Regions from separate parts of the Oceanobacillus alkalisoli genome, predicted to be linked through region 1. Evidence: riboswitches for the same ligand, from Rfam matches in the RefSeq annotation. Region 1 holds a riboswitch; the other holds the start of a gene.
What was found. A riboswitch is a leader RNA that binds a small molecule or an ion and turns the genes downstream of it on or off. The one in region 1 is predicted to bind cobalamin.
Positions count from the first base shown of each region.

Region 2: it holds a riboswitch for cobalamin, as region 1 does, so the genes downstream of both, L3V42_RS13435 (ribonucleoside-diphosphate reductase subunit alpha) here and L3V42_RS09065 (DUF4430 domain-containing protein) in region 1, are expected to answer to the same signal.

Region 1 is NZ_JAKNRA010000005.1:102,866-110,935, reverse strand. Features, by position in the region: gene L3V42_RS09075 (energy-coupling factor transporter transmembrane component T) at 1-149, opposite strand, end outside; gene L3V42_RS09070 (DUF4430 domain-containing protein) at 164-1,015, opposite strand; gene L3V42_RS09065 (DUF4430 domain-containing protein) at 1,083-3,572, opposite strand; cobalamin riboswitch at 3,720-3,904, opposite strand; gene L3V42_RS09055 (ATP-binding cassette domain-containing protein) at 4,973-7,234, shown strand; gene L3V42_RS09050 (MaoC family dehydratase) at 7,263-7,688, shown strand; partial or broken gene L3V42_RS09045 (YitT family protein) at 7,796-8,070, shown strand, end outside.
Region 2 is NZ_JAKNRA010000011.1:44,082-52,151, reverse strand. Features, by position in the region: gene sppA (signal peptide peptidase SppA) at 1-629, shown strand, start outside; gene L3V42_RS13445 (RDD family protein) at 645-1,106, shown strand; gene L3V42_RS13440 (AI-2E family transporter) at 1,323-2,342, opposite strand; cobalamin riboswitch at 2,805-2,997, shown strand; gene L3V42_RS13435 (ribonucleoside-diphosphate reductase subunit alpha) at 3,148-5,373, shown strand; gene L3V42_RS13430 (flavodoxin) at 5,464-5,931, shown strand; gene L3V42_RS13425 (ribonucleotide-diphosphate reductase subunit beta) at 5,975-7,015, shown strand; gene L3V42_RS13415 (EamA family transporter) at 7,285-8,070, opposite strand, start outside.

The DNA.
Region 1 (8,070 bases):
CCTTTATCGAGAATAAGATTTACAAAAATAATGGAAAGGAAAGCTGCGGTCAAAAAAATCGGATGCTGATTCAGCATCAAACCGGCAATAACTGCGATGTAGTAGAGCAATAAGACAAATGGGTGAAAGGAGCGGAATCCTCTAAGCATATATCATCAATTCCTTAGTCTTCCAAATAATTCTTTGTGTATCTCCAGTGCACTTTATACCCGTTAAAAATCTCATAGGCATCAGCACTACGCGGGATCATGACTCCTTCAACGAAAACATTCCAACCACTAAGCGGACCTGCATCAAATTCACCGAGACCGCCGATGCTCTTTACGTAGCCGGTAGCCCCAGAACCGGTATAATCGATACTGATCCCTTTGCTGTTCAATGCTCGTAATGTAGCGGCAAGCGCTGTTTCTCCTTCTGTTATTTCAACTTCGGTCGGTGCCAGATTTGGCCCGTTTAGATCACTCGGACTTTCAACTGATACGAATGCTGTTGTTTTTGGAGCGGGAGCAGGCTTTGCTGTTTCTTTCTGCTTCGGTTTGGAACTAGGTTGTTCATTCCTAGGCTGACTAGGTGTATTTGTGTTTTTGCTGTCTTTCGATTTAGATGTATCCGTATTTGCAGTCTGATTATTGGAGTTTCCTTCTGAATCGTTGATATTATTCTTTTGCTGATTGGTATTAGACGTTGACTGATCTGAATTTGTCGATTCATTTGTTGATTGGTTCGCGTCCGGCTCAGGTTTAGTTGTTTCGTCGTCTATATCCTCCGATGCATCGGCAACTGTAATTTCTTTCTCTTCTTCCTTGTTATTTTCCTCTGATGCTTCACTTTCCGCTGCATCTTCATCATCTATCTCGGCGTTCGAACTAACTTTGATTAATTCTTTTGTTTCCGTTGAGTTTGCCGATGTCGGAATAACCGATATCTTTTCCACTTGGATGGCGTGCTGGCCGCCACATGCAACAAGTAGAATCAAGGAAAAGGTGATAACGGCTAAATGAAATAGCTGCTTCATAATAAACATCCTTTCGTAAAAAAGGGTAGGATAATCCGCTTGGAGTCAGCAGATTATCCATTTAGCATTACGCTGTAACTTTATTTTTGCGCTTGATATACAAGAGTGCACCGGCTGCGATTAAGACGAATCCTAATGCTAAGAGATTAAACATATTTGTTGCTGTTTTAGGTAGCTTTTTACCTTTTTTATCTTTGTCTTTATCTTTATCCACTGATGGCGGGGTTGCTCCGTCTTTATCATCGTCAGCAGGATCTTTCTGTTCAGGATAGTGTTTAAATACACCAAATGTGCTGAAGTGATTGGTTGTTAGGGTGACAAATCCTACTGCCGGATCATAAGTGCTGTCTGCTAAAACGTCCCATTTTTCCGTTTCTTCATTGAAATGGAAGGCTTTTACTTGGTTGGCATCCGGCTCTTGCACTTCGTCTGCGTCGGCTGCCAAATCAATAATAATATCACTAACAAACTCGGAAACAAGTGTTCCGTCAACTGTTAAAGTAAAGTCATAGACAGCCCCGATTGCTTCAGCAACATCTTGTTCGGCGAGATTGACTTCCATTATTTCTCCAAGTTCGCGTAACTGCTTCACGACAGGAACCGGAATCGTAATGATCGTATTACCGTTATCAATGACGAGCGGCTTGTTTTCCTGAACGAGATAGTCGGCAGCTTCAGGCTCTACAGCAACTGAAAAGTTGGCTAATTTGTCTGCATGATTTGGTGTTACTACGGCCGCATGGTCCGTTTCATACTGGTGCAGGTTTTCTTTTGTCACAATAACTTTATTTGGGTCATCAGTTGGATCATTCTTGTCTTTGTCCTTATCTTTATCCCCGTTATCCTCGTCTCCATCATCCGGCTTTTCACCAGGCTCTTCCGGGTTTTTTGGGTCTTCTTTTTTATCAAACTTAAACACTGGACCGGTACCATTCTGGAGTTGATCATAGGCAACTAATGCTAATGCCCCTTGGTTGATTGCGAATACACTTGAAACATCATCTTCCGGCAAATGTTTAAAGCTGCCATCTTCCATTTGGAAGCTGATGAGATGTTCCAGTAAGTTTCCGCCAGATTTTGTAAAGGCATCGCTTGTTGCGTCAACTCCGGCAGCAGACAGGCCGGTAATGACCATTGCAGCGGATTCCGCGGAATATCCGCCATTAAATTCTTCATCGTATCCGCCTCTATCTCCTTGCTGTTCACTCATAACGTTGATCGCTCGGTTAAGTGAAGCCTTCACGTCTGCATCATCCGCATAAGCGCTTAAGGCAAGAATTCCCATACCTGTAATATCTGGACTTGGCCTTTCACCAAAGAAGGACCAGCCGCCAACTTCCAGCTCCATATCAAGAAACGCTTCAATTATACTGTCCCGTGTCCAAGCGGTATCTTCCGGGATTGGATAATTCAAACTGTCAATCGCAAGCAAACTATAGACGAGCTGGTTACTTAGCTGCATGTCTTCATTCAGTAACATTTCAATCAAGTTGATGCCGTTTATATCTGTTGCATCATAGCCCGCAGAAGTTAAGATAATAATATTTTTTGCAATATCTGTAGCATTTCCTGCGTATTCATCATTGATCGATGAGGCTACATCTTCCGCCATATCATTGGAAACATTCGCACCGGCAGAGTGAAGGGCAGAGAAGCCGTACCAGTCCATTTCAGCTGGATTGGACTCGAGATAAGCGATTACGGCTTGCAGGGCTTCTGCATAATCTTTATCCACAACTTCTTGTTCTTCGTCTTCTTCCTCATCTTCTTCATTTACAGGTGGCTCTTCTGATTTCTCGTCTTCTTCGTCAATTGGGTCTTCTGGTTCACACCAGTCATCGACGACAAGTTCTAGCACATCGCCATCTTTAACCGTGTGCCCGAGTAATCCAACCTGCATCATATCGCCATTCATATAGGTCGACCAGTATTCACATTCTCTTTCTAAAGGTTCACCTAAGTAATTCAGAAATGTTAAGTATTCGGAGTCGACACTCACATCCACTTTTACACCTTGACTCGCCGCAACCTTAAGCAGGGCGTCATAGGCGGTCGTATATTGCGGCATGGCTACCGCAGTATCTGTAAGAACAGCTTCTCCATTTGCATCCACTGCAGAAACAGTGACATCAATCATTTGCGGTTCTGCTGTGAAGTCGGTAAGGATAAATTGGATATTATCCCCATTTGTTACTTCAGTTGAGCTTGCACCCATGTCCTGGAATAAACCATTCACATAAAAGGACCAGAAGTTCGAGTCAGGGTCAGCAGCTACTCCGCCTATACCTGTAATCATTTCACCAAAGTCATACGTGTCCCATTCCAGTTGTTCATCCGCCTCTTTAATCGCATCAAAGGCCGTATCCCCATCGGATATTTCCACTGCTATCGTGTCTAATACTGCAGAACCGTCTTCATCAACAGCAGAGACGGTGACAGCATTGTCCAAGCTTGCTGCGTTTACGGTTTGCAGGCCGAACAATCCAGATTGTGAGAAAAATAGAATAGCGGCTATCACAATCATAAACAGTTGCTGTAATCTACTATTTCGAACCATTTGTATACCCCCAGCTTACATATTTTTTACAATAAAAAAACATCTCTACCTTAAGAGATGTATAACAAAGCAAGCGTTATCGACCATGGGTCTTCCCTTATGATACATAACTACTAACAGCCACACCTCCTATCCTCGTAGGTTTATAAATTGGCGCTAAAATAGGCAGGTCTCCTGGCTCATGTTCATCGCTTTCCATCACCTTCCCGTATGAAAACAGTGGCTTACGAATGGAAAACTCCCATTTACAGTGGCGGGACCGCGCCGGATTTACACCGACTTCCCTTTTCATGATTTTTAAATAAAAATCAACCTATTTTTTCGCATATTTAGTTGTAGTAGGGGAGAAAAAGCTTCCCCAGGTACTATGTATTGACTATGACTTAAGTATAGCAAATATAATGAGTTTGTCTATGGGAGGGGTATCACTTCATATTGAATTACTAGATAAATTAAATAGAATTAGTGATATGTAAGATGGTGCGTGATTTCCGGTTATGGTGCAACTTTGTTCAAAGCTGGTGCGTAATTTTCGATTGTGGTGCGTTTTCGCCCAAGGTTGGTGCGCAAATCTCAGGTGTGGTGTGAATTAAAGCTAGTTCTGTGCGAATCCGTCTATCTTCTATAGAGTGCCTACTAGAGCCCTTCACCTTCGTACCCATTCTCGTGTATTGCGCACCATCCCAAATCAAATGTGCACGATCCACGGGGACTTACGCACGACATCAAAGAAAATTCGCACGCATACCCGTTCTAGACTTTATTTCAATCAAATGTTTGATTTGAACGATAGTTTCAATTTCATGCCCTCATGTGTTGCTCTGAATCCTAACTGTTCATAGAAACGCCGATGATCTTATCTCCTATACAAGCTACAATTAATTCATTATTGGAATCTGAATCCATGGCATAAAATGTTTCCCGATAACTATTCGGGAGCGGGCTTTCTACCTTTCTTGCGCAGCACCAAGTACATCATCTGCTAGCAAATCGACGATACTCTTCAAGTCATCTATGATTGCTTTCCTGAAGCTGATGGCAGACTTCATTCTTATTATCCCCAATTTATTAATAAACATCTCTATTTATTATCATCTTAATGAATTTCATAATACGTATTTAATGCTTCACCATCACCATATGTAGTTGAGTTGGTTCGTTCCCAACTACATATGGTGATGGAAAAGCCGACTTTGGTAATTATGAAATTCATTCATCTAATATGAGCATTAAGTATATAAAAATCCTAAATTTTATTGAAAAATTGAGAATATACCATTACTTACTTATTTTAAAATCAGTTATGATTTTTTGTACATTTATTTTTTATTTATACGGGGAAGAGTGTGATAAGCTAAGGATAGTAGCATTGGTTAACGGTAAAGGAGCAGGGTGATAACATGTCAGCAAATAAAGATGAAATCATTCTAAAAGGATTAAAAGAAAATAACTTGAAACATATCGATTTGAATCTGCCAAAAGAAAAAATCATCGTTTTTACCGGCCTTTCCGGTTCAGGGAAAAGCTCAGTCGTTTTTGACACTTTAGCAACAGAAAGCAGAAGACAGATGACATTGAACTATCCTCATTATATCCGAAATCAAATGCCGAAGTTTGAGCGTCCCCAGGCTGACCTCATGCAAAACTTAAGCCCGGTTGTTGTCGTAGAACAGCGGCAGGCAGGGGGGAATTCCCGTTCTACGGTCGGCACGTATATGGATATCCATCCCTTGATTCGCTTATTGTTCTCTAGGATTGGTAAGCCGGCAATTGGCTCCGCGACAGATTTTTCTAGTCAAAGTGCGTTCGGCAGTTGTCCGGAATGCAGCGGCTTTGGCGAGGTTATTGCACCAGACTTGGGAAAAATTGTGGATGAAGAAAAGTCATTAAGGGAATATGCAGTAAAATTTAAGCCGTTATCTCCTTCTGGCTGGCAAGGCAGGTGGATGATGACTTGCGGCTTATTTGATCCGGATAAACCAATCAAAGATTATCCGGAAGACAAGCGTTGTCTGTTATTATATGGCCCTCCAGCAGGTGAGAAAGTGAATGCTCCTTTCCATACGAAACACGGACCGCAACCCCATGACTGGGACGGAATCCTGCCCCGGTTTACACGGCTTTACATCAACAGGGATATTTCCAAATTGAAGGGAATCACCCAAGATGATGTTCTCGCGATGTCGACACGTTCCCTCTGTCCAACCTGTCAAGGATCAGGACTGAATCCAAAAGTGTTGGAAAGCCGGGTTAATGGTTTGAATATCGCAGAGTATGACCAATTGGAGCTGACGGACGTTCTAAAAGAATTACAGAAAATAAATGATCCGCTCGGAGAATCAATCGCCGAGCAGGCCATCCCTCATGTAACCCAGCTCGTTGAAATGGGGCTAGGCTATTTGAGTCTATCAAGGAAAATGGGTACCTTGTCTGGCGGAGAAGCGCAAAGGGTAAAAATTGCCAGGCATTTAGGAAGCAGTCTCAACAATATCACCTATATTTTTGATGAACCAAGTGCAGGACTTCACCCGGAAGAAGTGGACCTGTTGATTAACATGCTACACCATATTAAAGCCCAGCATAATACCGTTATCGTTATCGAACATGATTTATCGGTAATCAAGGCAGCAGATGAAATTATTGAGATGGGCCCGGGAGCTGGAGTTCATGGTGGAGAAATCGTTTATCAAGGTAAGCTGGAAGGGCTGGAAAGTTCAGAAGCGGCAACAAGTCTCCATGAAAAAATAAAAATCAATCAAAATCCCAGAGAACGAAATGATTTTTTCGTCATAAACAAAGCGACGAACAATAATTTGCAAAACGTAAGTGTAAGCCTTCCGAAGCATACGCTAGTGTCCATCTGTGGCGTATCTGGCTCTGGTAAAAGTTCTTTGATGACGGAAGCATTTACAGAACAGTACCCTGAAACGATTACGGTTGGACAAGGGAGTATTGGTATTTCCAGCCGTTCAACCTTAGCAACTTATATGGGAATCATGGATGATATCCGTGCCATATTTGCAAAGAAAACGGGGCAGCCGGCAGGATTGTTTAGTTTTAACTCGTTAGGTGCCTGCCCAGTCTGTAAGGGAAAAGGGGTTGTTATGCCTGACGTGGCATTCGCGGATCCAGTAACTATTACTTGTGAAGCATGTGGTGGGACGAGATATTCAGATGAAGCTTTATCTTACCGCTATCAAGGTGCCACTATTGTGGAAATATTAGCGTTAACGATTGAGGAGGCACTTGACTACTTTCGCATGGCAAAGATCATTAAGCGAGTGAATACATTAAAGGATGTCGGGTTAGGGTATCTAACCTTAGGACAAACGACGAGTTCACTTAGTGGAGGGGAAGTCCAGCGATTGAAACTGGCAAGTCATTTACAAAAAGAGGGACAAATTTATTTAATGGATGAACCCTCTTTAGGACTGCACACGAGAGATAACCATAAACTTCTTGATGTATTTCAGAGGCTTGTAAACCGTGGAAATTCGGTTATTATCATTGAACACAATCTAGACTTTATCGCGGCAAGTGATTGGGTAATTGAACTGGGGCCAGGCGGAGGAAAAGAAGGCGGCCACGTTATCTTCGAAGGAACACCGGAAGAAATGTTGACGGCCGAGACGGTGACAGCGAAATGGCTGCGGGATAACTAGTGTTAACTACTAATATAGAGGTGTTATTGTGAAGTTAGATGAATTTACAATTGGAGATGTGTTCGAAACGAAATCATACAAAATAACAAAAGAGGATATTTTGAGGTTTGCAGGTGAATTTGACCCCCAATATATGCACTTAGATGAGGAAAAGGCAAATCAGAGCAGATTTAAAGGCATCATTGCTTCTGGAATTCATACATTGGCCATTTCATTTAAATTATGGGTGGAAGAAGAGAAGTATGGTGCAGATGTTATTGCCGGAACAGGAATGAATCATATTAAATTTTTAAAGCCGGTGTATCCTGATGATGAATTACATCTTCTTGTTGAGGTTCTTGATAAAAAAGTAATAAAGAAGGAAACAGGGCTCCTTACGGTATCGCTGTCTACTTTCAATGATAAAGAAGAAAAAGTTTTTGAGGGTGACATAACCGCATTAATAAAGAGATGAATACCAGTTCTTATTTATGATTTCAGTTACTCTTTCTTACCTTGGATAAAGGATAGACAAACGAACAAAATAGAATTAAACATCTATCTGCGGAATGGGGAAAAGAAATGAGTACGATAGCAAAACACAAAATACTTGTGAAAAAGATATCTCGGGCAGTGGCAGTTGTTATTGGAGCTTTTATCACGGCATATGGACTGGAGTCGGTTCTCATCCCTAACAACGTGTCTGATGGAGGGGTGACAGGTTTGAGTATCGTTGGTTCTCAATTATTTGGTTTGCCTCTAGGCGTTTTGCTCGCCGTATTAAATATTCCATTCATTTATTTAGGATATAAGCAGATAGGAAAAAGCTTTGCTATCTATTCGGTAATCGGTATTGC
Region 2 (8,070 bases), on a different contig from region 1:
TACTAAACATTCAGCAAAACTATGAAAAACCTGTTTATATTTCGATGGGGAATACAGCAGCATCTGGTGGTTACTACATCTCTGCTCCAGCCGATAAAATTGTCGCTCATTCCGCCACATTAACTGGTTCAATTGGTGTCATTATGGAGTCGTTGAATTATACCGAGCTTGCTGATAATCTAGGCATTGATTTTAACACGATAAAGAGTGGCGAATTCAAAGATATTATGTCTGGTTCACGTGAGATGACGGAAGAGGAAAGAGCAATGCTGCAAACGATGATTGATGAACTCTACGGTGACTTTGTTCAAGTCATTGAAGATGGACGTGGCATGTCTGAGGAAACTGTTCGAGAACTGGGTGATGGTCGCATTTATACTGGAGCGCAAGCAAAAGAAAATGGCTTAGTCGATGAAATTGGAACGCTGGATGATACCATTGCGATGATGAAAGAGGATTATAATCTGGAAGATGCTACCGTGATTGAGTATACAAGCGGTTTTGAATTCAATCAATTTTTAGGCATGACGCTGCAGGATAAGTTTGGCAAAGGGTCAGAGTTACATGCAGTAAATAATATGCTGCGAGAAGCAAATGCTCCTAGAGCCATGTATTTATATTCAAGATGAGGAGGCTAGATTGCCATGAGTGAAGATTTAGTTGCATATACAGCATCGCCTACGGAAACAAGAAGGTATGCCGGATTTTGGATGCGATTTTGGGCATATTTAGCCGACTTAGTCATCGTGTTTAGTATAAATGGTATTGTGCTTAGTCCATTAAAATTTATGAACGAAGGAAAACCAATCGAGATTGGTTATTGGACGGTCGCAGGAATTCTGAGCCTTCTCGTATTGTATCTATACTTTATTTTAATGACAAAGTTTTATGGACAGACAATCGGAAAAATGATATTTGGATTAAAAGTGATTCGCAAAGACCTCGAGCCTCTGCAATGGAACGATATTATTTTTAGAGAGTTGGTCGGACGCTTCTTCTATCGCTTTTTATTCATTGCACAATTACTGTATCTTGTCGTTGCCTTTGATACCAAAAAACAAGGGATTCACGATATGCTTGGTGATACATGGGTCGTGCATGAATGAAGGATCGCGGGAAGAGAGTTATTCATTGTCCGTATATGTCACAATAAATAATCAAGCACTGTCCCTGCTTTTTTTACAAGCTAGTAAGTGTGGGGAGAAAAAATCTCGATACGGGTTTTTGGTTAATGTTTAGCCGCCAGTAGAATGTGTAAGATATTCTAATAGCGGCTGTTTGTGTTCTATTATCTAAATCTATTACTAGTTAAAGCCTAATCTTTACTTTACTTGCTCGTGTGTATCATTATTCGTCACATCCAGGATATCGAGCAGGAATACAAACACTGGAATTCCGATAATCAATCCCCAGACGCCAAAGAAATGCTGCGAAAAAATCAAGACAATAAATGTATAAAACACTGGTAAATCTGTTTTAGAAGACATCAATTTTGGATTGAGAATATACGCTTCGATTGCATGGATAATCATAATTGCGATGAGCAGATAAAGAACAGTTAAAAATCCTCCGATTGTATAGGCAATGAGAGATAACGGGATAAGTGAGATAATCACTCCAGCAACAGGGATAAGTCCTAGGAAAAAGACCATAATGGATAATCCAAAGATCTGCGGAAATCCAAGGATCATTAATACAATCATCGTAAGAAATGTGTTAATCAGGGCAATCATGAATTGTGCTTCGATTACTTTACCAAAAGTGCGTGAAAATTTTCTGCCGAAGTACTCGATCTCCCGGTAGAACGGTGCAACTTTACTTTTTTTGAACTTACTCGTAAATGCGAGCAGGCGAGGTTTTTCGAGCAGGAAGAATAAACTGAGTACTAACGAAATTAATACCTGTACACTCACCGTACTAATATCTGTAATCGATTTTAAGAGAAATGAAAAGCCGTTTTCTATGTAGCCCGTGATTTGCTCGCTTGAAATGATCGGCTCAATAAAACTAAAAAATGGGTTATCATACGATTCGAAAGAGAAAGTTGAAATCTGCTTAATGACTTGACTGATTTCCATCGTAATAATTGGCAAGTACCTCACAGCACCTACCGTTAATAAGCTGACGATTACCGAATATAACAGTAATACGAGAATCGTTCGATTGAATTTGATCCGTTTCACCGTGAATTCAACTAGCCCATTCATTAAGAATGAAAAAATAAAAGTAAGGAGGATAATATTTATTAAACTTCTTACACTGTAAAGAATTAGAATGATTAAACTAAAAATAATAATGCGTTTTACTCCTGTTTTTCGGAAAAAGTCGACGATTGATTCCATATCATATTTCCTCTCTTATGCTGTGTGAAGCAGGATAGCCAGTTTTGTTTATACTCTTAGTATCTACTTATAATGGGAAAAACACAAGATTAAAACGATAGTAATTCAGTAATAATATTAAACTGGGATAAATGCACTGACCGCCATGTCCCGCTAATCAATATTTGGTGATTGAATCAAGCGGGAGGATAAAAAGCGATATGTAGGATGAACTGCATGGAATCTAGGGTTTTAACAAATCCTTGTTCCATGCAGTTTTTGTATGTTCGTAGATGTAAGCTACTACTAGATAGAGACAAGTCCTATATATTGCAATACCTGAGGTTATAGTTTAGGATGAATATTTGAGTAAATTTCCTTCCAGATAATGAATCATTTTTCGTTCGTTATTAATTGTTGAAAACGGGTATACTCTATGATAGAATTCAATATATAGTGATTGATAATACAATTTAATACTAAATGTAGTATATGAGTAATGGTGACAGTTTATCTGTTTAAAAGGGAATCCAGTTAAAAACTGGAGCTGCCCCCGCAACTGTACGTGTGTACGACTTAGCAAACCACCGTATCGCTTGCTGTAAGGTGTCGATATGGGAAGGGCTATAGAAGGAAGAGCACGAGCCAGGAGACCTGCCATAACTTGTAGTTTTTTGTTTCTTCGGGGTGTGAGAAAGGAAAAATGATAAGAAGTTGTAGTATGTAATATTATTATGCTTTTTTGTCGTTTTTTCTTGCCGTTCATCCCGAAAGTGAACGGTTTTTTTAATGCTTATACATAAAGGGAGGAAATAAAATGCAAATAATGAATCAAACAAAAAGCCCTAAAGGGATGGAATTAATCAATGAGTGGGCCGATGGATTAAATATTCAAACAGATAAATATAAAGAAAAAGTTGAGCCGCTTTTGGTAACACAAGAAGCAAAAGACGACTTATATAATGCTTTAATTAACCATGCACTTGAAAATATAGACGAAGTAACACCAGACTGGACTTATTTTGCAACACGGATTTATTTGCATGAACTCTATCAAAAGGCTGCAGAAAATAGGGGCTATGACACTGCTCTTTCGTATGGTCCTTTCTACGATTTATTAAAGCAATTGACCGATAAAGGAATTTATTCTCCTCATCTTCTTTCAAGCTACACGAAAGAGGAAATCGATTATTTCGGTTCGTCGCTCGAACAGGAAAGGGATTTATTATTTACGTATCCGGGAATTTATACATTGGCAACTCGTTATCTCGCAATGGACCATGAAAAGAATGTTTATGAATTGCCGCAGGAACGCTGGATGGTTATTGCCATGCATCTTATGCAAGAAGAACCGGTCGCGAATCGGAAAGAACATGTTCTCGAAGCCTATTGGGCGTTAAGTAATTTATATATGACGGTCGCGACACCAACATTAGCTAATGCGGGGAAGAGCCATGGCCAATTGTCGAGTTGTTTTATTGATACGGTAAACGATAGTTTGGAAGGAATTTATGATAGTAATAGTGATATTGCCCAATTGTCGAAAAATGGCGGCGGAATTGGTGTCTATATGGGTAAAATCCGTGCTAGAGGCAGTTCGATTAAAGGATTTAAAGGGATGTCCAGCGGAGTTGTACCATGGATTAAACAGTTAAATAACACAGCGGTAAGTGTCGATCAACTCGGTACGAGAAAAGGTGCGATAGCAGTTTATTTGGACATATGGCACAGAGATATTGAAGAATTCCTTGACTTGAAACTAAATAACGGGGATGACCGCCTGCGTGCCCATGATATTTATACAGGGGTTAATATTCCAGATTTGTTTATGGAACAAGTAGAAAAAAGGGGCGACTGGTATTTATTTGACCCTCATGAAGTGCGCGAGGTAATGGGCTTTTCCCTGGAGGAATCCTATGATGAAGAGAAAGGCGAAGGAGAATGGCGCAAGAAGTATGAAGCATGTATCAACGCTAATTTAGATTCGGCAAAGAAAGTGCCAGCAATTGAAATTATGAAAAGAATTATGCGTTCCCAGCTGGAAACAGGAGCACCATTCATGTTTTACCGTGATGAAGTGAACCGCCGGAATGCGAATACGCATACTGGAATGATTTATTGCTCCAATTTATGTACGGAAATTACGCAAAACCAATCCCCGACAGAATTTGTTGAGCAATATCTCACGGAAGAAAATACCGTTGTGAAAAAATACACGCCTGGTGACTTTGTTGTTTGTAACTTAAGTTCCGTTAACTTAGGGAAGGCTGTACCAGATAATGTATTGGAACGCCTTATCAAAATTCAAGTGCGCATGCTTGATAATGTCATTGATATTAATACGTTACCATTATTACAAGCAACGCTCACGAACCAAAAGTACAGAGCGATTGGACTAGGAACATTCGGATTCCACCACCTGCTTGCAAAAGAAGGAATCGAGTGGGAATCAGAGCGAGCTGTCGAATATACCGATGCTATTTATGAAAAAATAGCCTACTTAGCGATTTCCGCATCAGCAGATTTAGCAGAAGAAAAAGGCAGCTATCAGGTATTTGAAGGAAGTAAATGGAGTACAGGAGCGTACTTTGATAACAGAGGATACGATGATTCCAAAGAGTGGATGGCATTGAAGGAGCGGGTTAAGAACACGGGGATCCGCAATGGTTATTTAATGGCTGTCGCACCAAATGCGTCTACTTCGATTATTGCCGGCTCTACTGCAGGAATCGACCCAGTATTCAAACCTTTTTATCATGAAGAGAAGAAAGACTTTAAGATGCCTGTAACCGCACCAGATATGGACCACCATAATTATCATATCTACAGACGTTCCGCTTATATTGTTGATCAGCGCTGGTCGGTCAAACAGAATGCCATGCGTCAGAAACATGTGGACCAAGGTATTTCCTTTAATATTTATGTGCCGAACACCATCCGGGCTTCCGTCTTACTAGACTTGCATCTACAAGCTTGGAAGAGCGGACTGAAAACAACTTACTATGTACGTTCATCTTCTACAGATATTGAAGAGTGTGAGTGGTGTCAATAATGAATAGGGGAGCGTTATGCTCTCCTCTGTTCCGAACCAATCGAAAATCGATGATAAGGGATTCGCACGTTTTAATTAGGGGTGAAATAAATGAAAATTCTTATCGCTTACCATAGTTTTAGCGGCAATACCGAAGAAATGGCAGAAATGATTCAGGCTAGGATTGAATCTTTCGGTTATCAACCGGAGTTATATGAAATCGGTATAGGTGCGTATTTTCCCGAGTTAAGTGACTATGATGTCGTTATGTTAGGGACGTTTACTTGGGATCTTGGAAGCACACCGGCTGATGTAAAAGACTTTGTAGCAGATGTCGGGTATAAGCCGAATAATATTGCAGTATTTGGTTCAGGAGAAACCCAGTTTGGTGGGGAAGAGATGTTTTGTCTTGCGGTCACGAAACTAGCTAAATTTTATAATAGCCCGTGGGAAGGTTTGAAGGTAGAGCAGTCTCCAAGGGGAAGCCAAGAGCTGAAAGTTACCAATTGGGTAGACGGAATTATAGAAGGTGTAAGAAAAGAAAAAGAGCAAAAGAGCTGGATGACGGCAGGCGTATAGGATAAGCGATAATAGAAAATAAAAAGAGGCAGGGAATATAAATATGACTGTAGTTTTAAAAAAAGCAAGAACGTTAGAGCCAAAAAATCCTAATAAATCAACGGGAATCTTTGGGGGGAAATCCAGCGGTATTTTAAATTGGAATGATATTGCGTATCCCCACTGGTATCAGATTTACAAAAAGTTACTAGGAAACTACTGGCAAGCAGATGAAATCAATATGTCTTCTGATATCAGGCAGTTTCCGGAGTTAACTGCAGATGAACAGGATGCCTATTTAAAGATTATTGGATTACTGTCTACGTTAGATGCACCACAGACACGGACGGCTTTATTATTATCTTTATATGCGACAGACGCCTCTGTACAGTCCATTATGGCTGTAATTGCTCAACAAGAGGCCGTGCATAATGAAAGCTACTCGTATGTTTTATCATCTGTCGTATCGCTGGATGAACAGAATAAATCATTTGAGTTAGGTCGGACGGATCCCGTTCTCCTACAGCGGAATGAACGGATTATCGAAGTTTATAATGAGTTTGCAGAAAATCCGACAATCGAAAACATATTAAAAGTCATGGTCTATACCTCTCTACTGGAAGGAATGTTTTTCTATTCCGGATTCGCCTTCTTTTATAACTTAGCACGAAATAATAAGATGGTAGGAACAAGTACGATGATCAGCTATATTAACCGGGACGAGCTTGAGCACGGGAGATATATTGGCGAATTATTCCGCGCGACGCTAGCTGAGAATCCTGAATATAATACGGAAGCATTCAATGAGTGGGTATATGAGGCGTTCCGTCACTCCGTGGAACAGGAGATCCATTGGTCCAGATATGTATTAGCAAATGTCGAGGGAATTGATTTGGACGAAATGGAAGGCTATATTAAATACCGGGCGAACAAGATGCTAAGAATGCTCGGCTTAAGTGAAATTTATGATGGCTACTTCGATAACCCGATGAAGTGGATTCGGGCATATGTAGATAACTTTGATGGAACAAAGACAGATTTCTTCGAGCAAAAATCTCGTGCCTATACAAAAGTAAGTGATTTGAACGGGTTTGATGATTTATAAAAAGGTGTTTTATCGATAGAAAAAAACCGAACAACCTAAGGCCAAATTTTCCTTAGATTGTTCGGATTTTTTTATGTTACTCTTAACATTTCCTTTTCTTTTCTGCCATATAAAATGAAATAGAGCACAGTCGAAGCTAATACTACAACACCCAAAATACCATAAAGCGAACTGTAACCTATTAAAGGTATAATGAACCCAAGCAGATAGTAAAAATTACTAAGATGCATAAAAAAGACATCCAAGTCATATTCCTGAATGTCTTTTCCTTATTCAAATGCAGCTTTCTCACTATCCGCTAAAGCCATAAAGACTATCATTGCAATCACACAAGCTGTTCCAAGCCATTGAAAGGATCCAAACGGTTCTTTCAGCCAAAACACGGTCGTTAAAACTGCGGCGAGCGGTTCAAGGCTTCCAACCAAGCTCGTTTCTTTTGGTGAGAGACTATTTAAACTCTCAATGAAAAACCAAAAGGCAATCATCGTTCCAAAAATCACGATGAACAATAAATAAAGATACCCTTCTAGTGGTAGGCTCGCAAAATCCATTTGCCATGGCGGATGAATAAAGCTCAGCGTAACACCGCCAATGACCATCGCCCAGCCGACAATAACGAGAGAATCGAAATAGGCGAGGAGTGAAGCAGCATATAAGGTGTAAAAAGCGAGAGCGACTCCAGATAGGATTCCCCAGATGACTGCTGGAGCAGGGACAGATAATCCTGATAAGGAACCATTCGTCAGCAATAAGAAACAACCGCTTAAGGAGAGGAAGACGGTGATCAAATCCATCCTTCTTAATCTCATCTGCCTTTGTATCAACAAATAGGCGATAATCATAATCGGTGCCTGATATTGCAATAGAGTGGCAACCGCTGCGTTTCCGTGGTTAATCGAAGCCATAAATGTATACTGGACCGCAAGCATACCAAAAAGTCCGAATATAAGGAGCTGGAACGTATTTCGTTTATTTTTCCAAACATCGAATACTTGTTTCTTATCCCTTGAGAGGTATTGAATCGTTAATAATAAGACCCCCGAAATAAGCAGCCG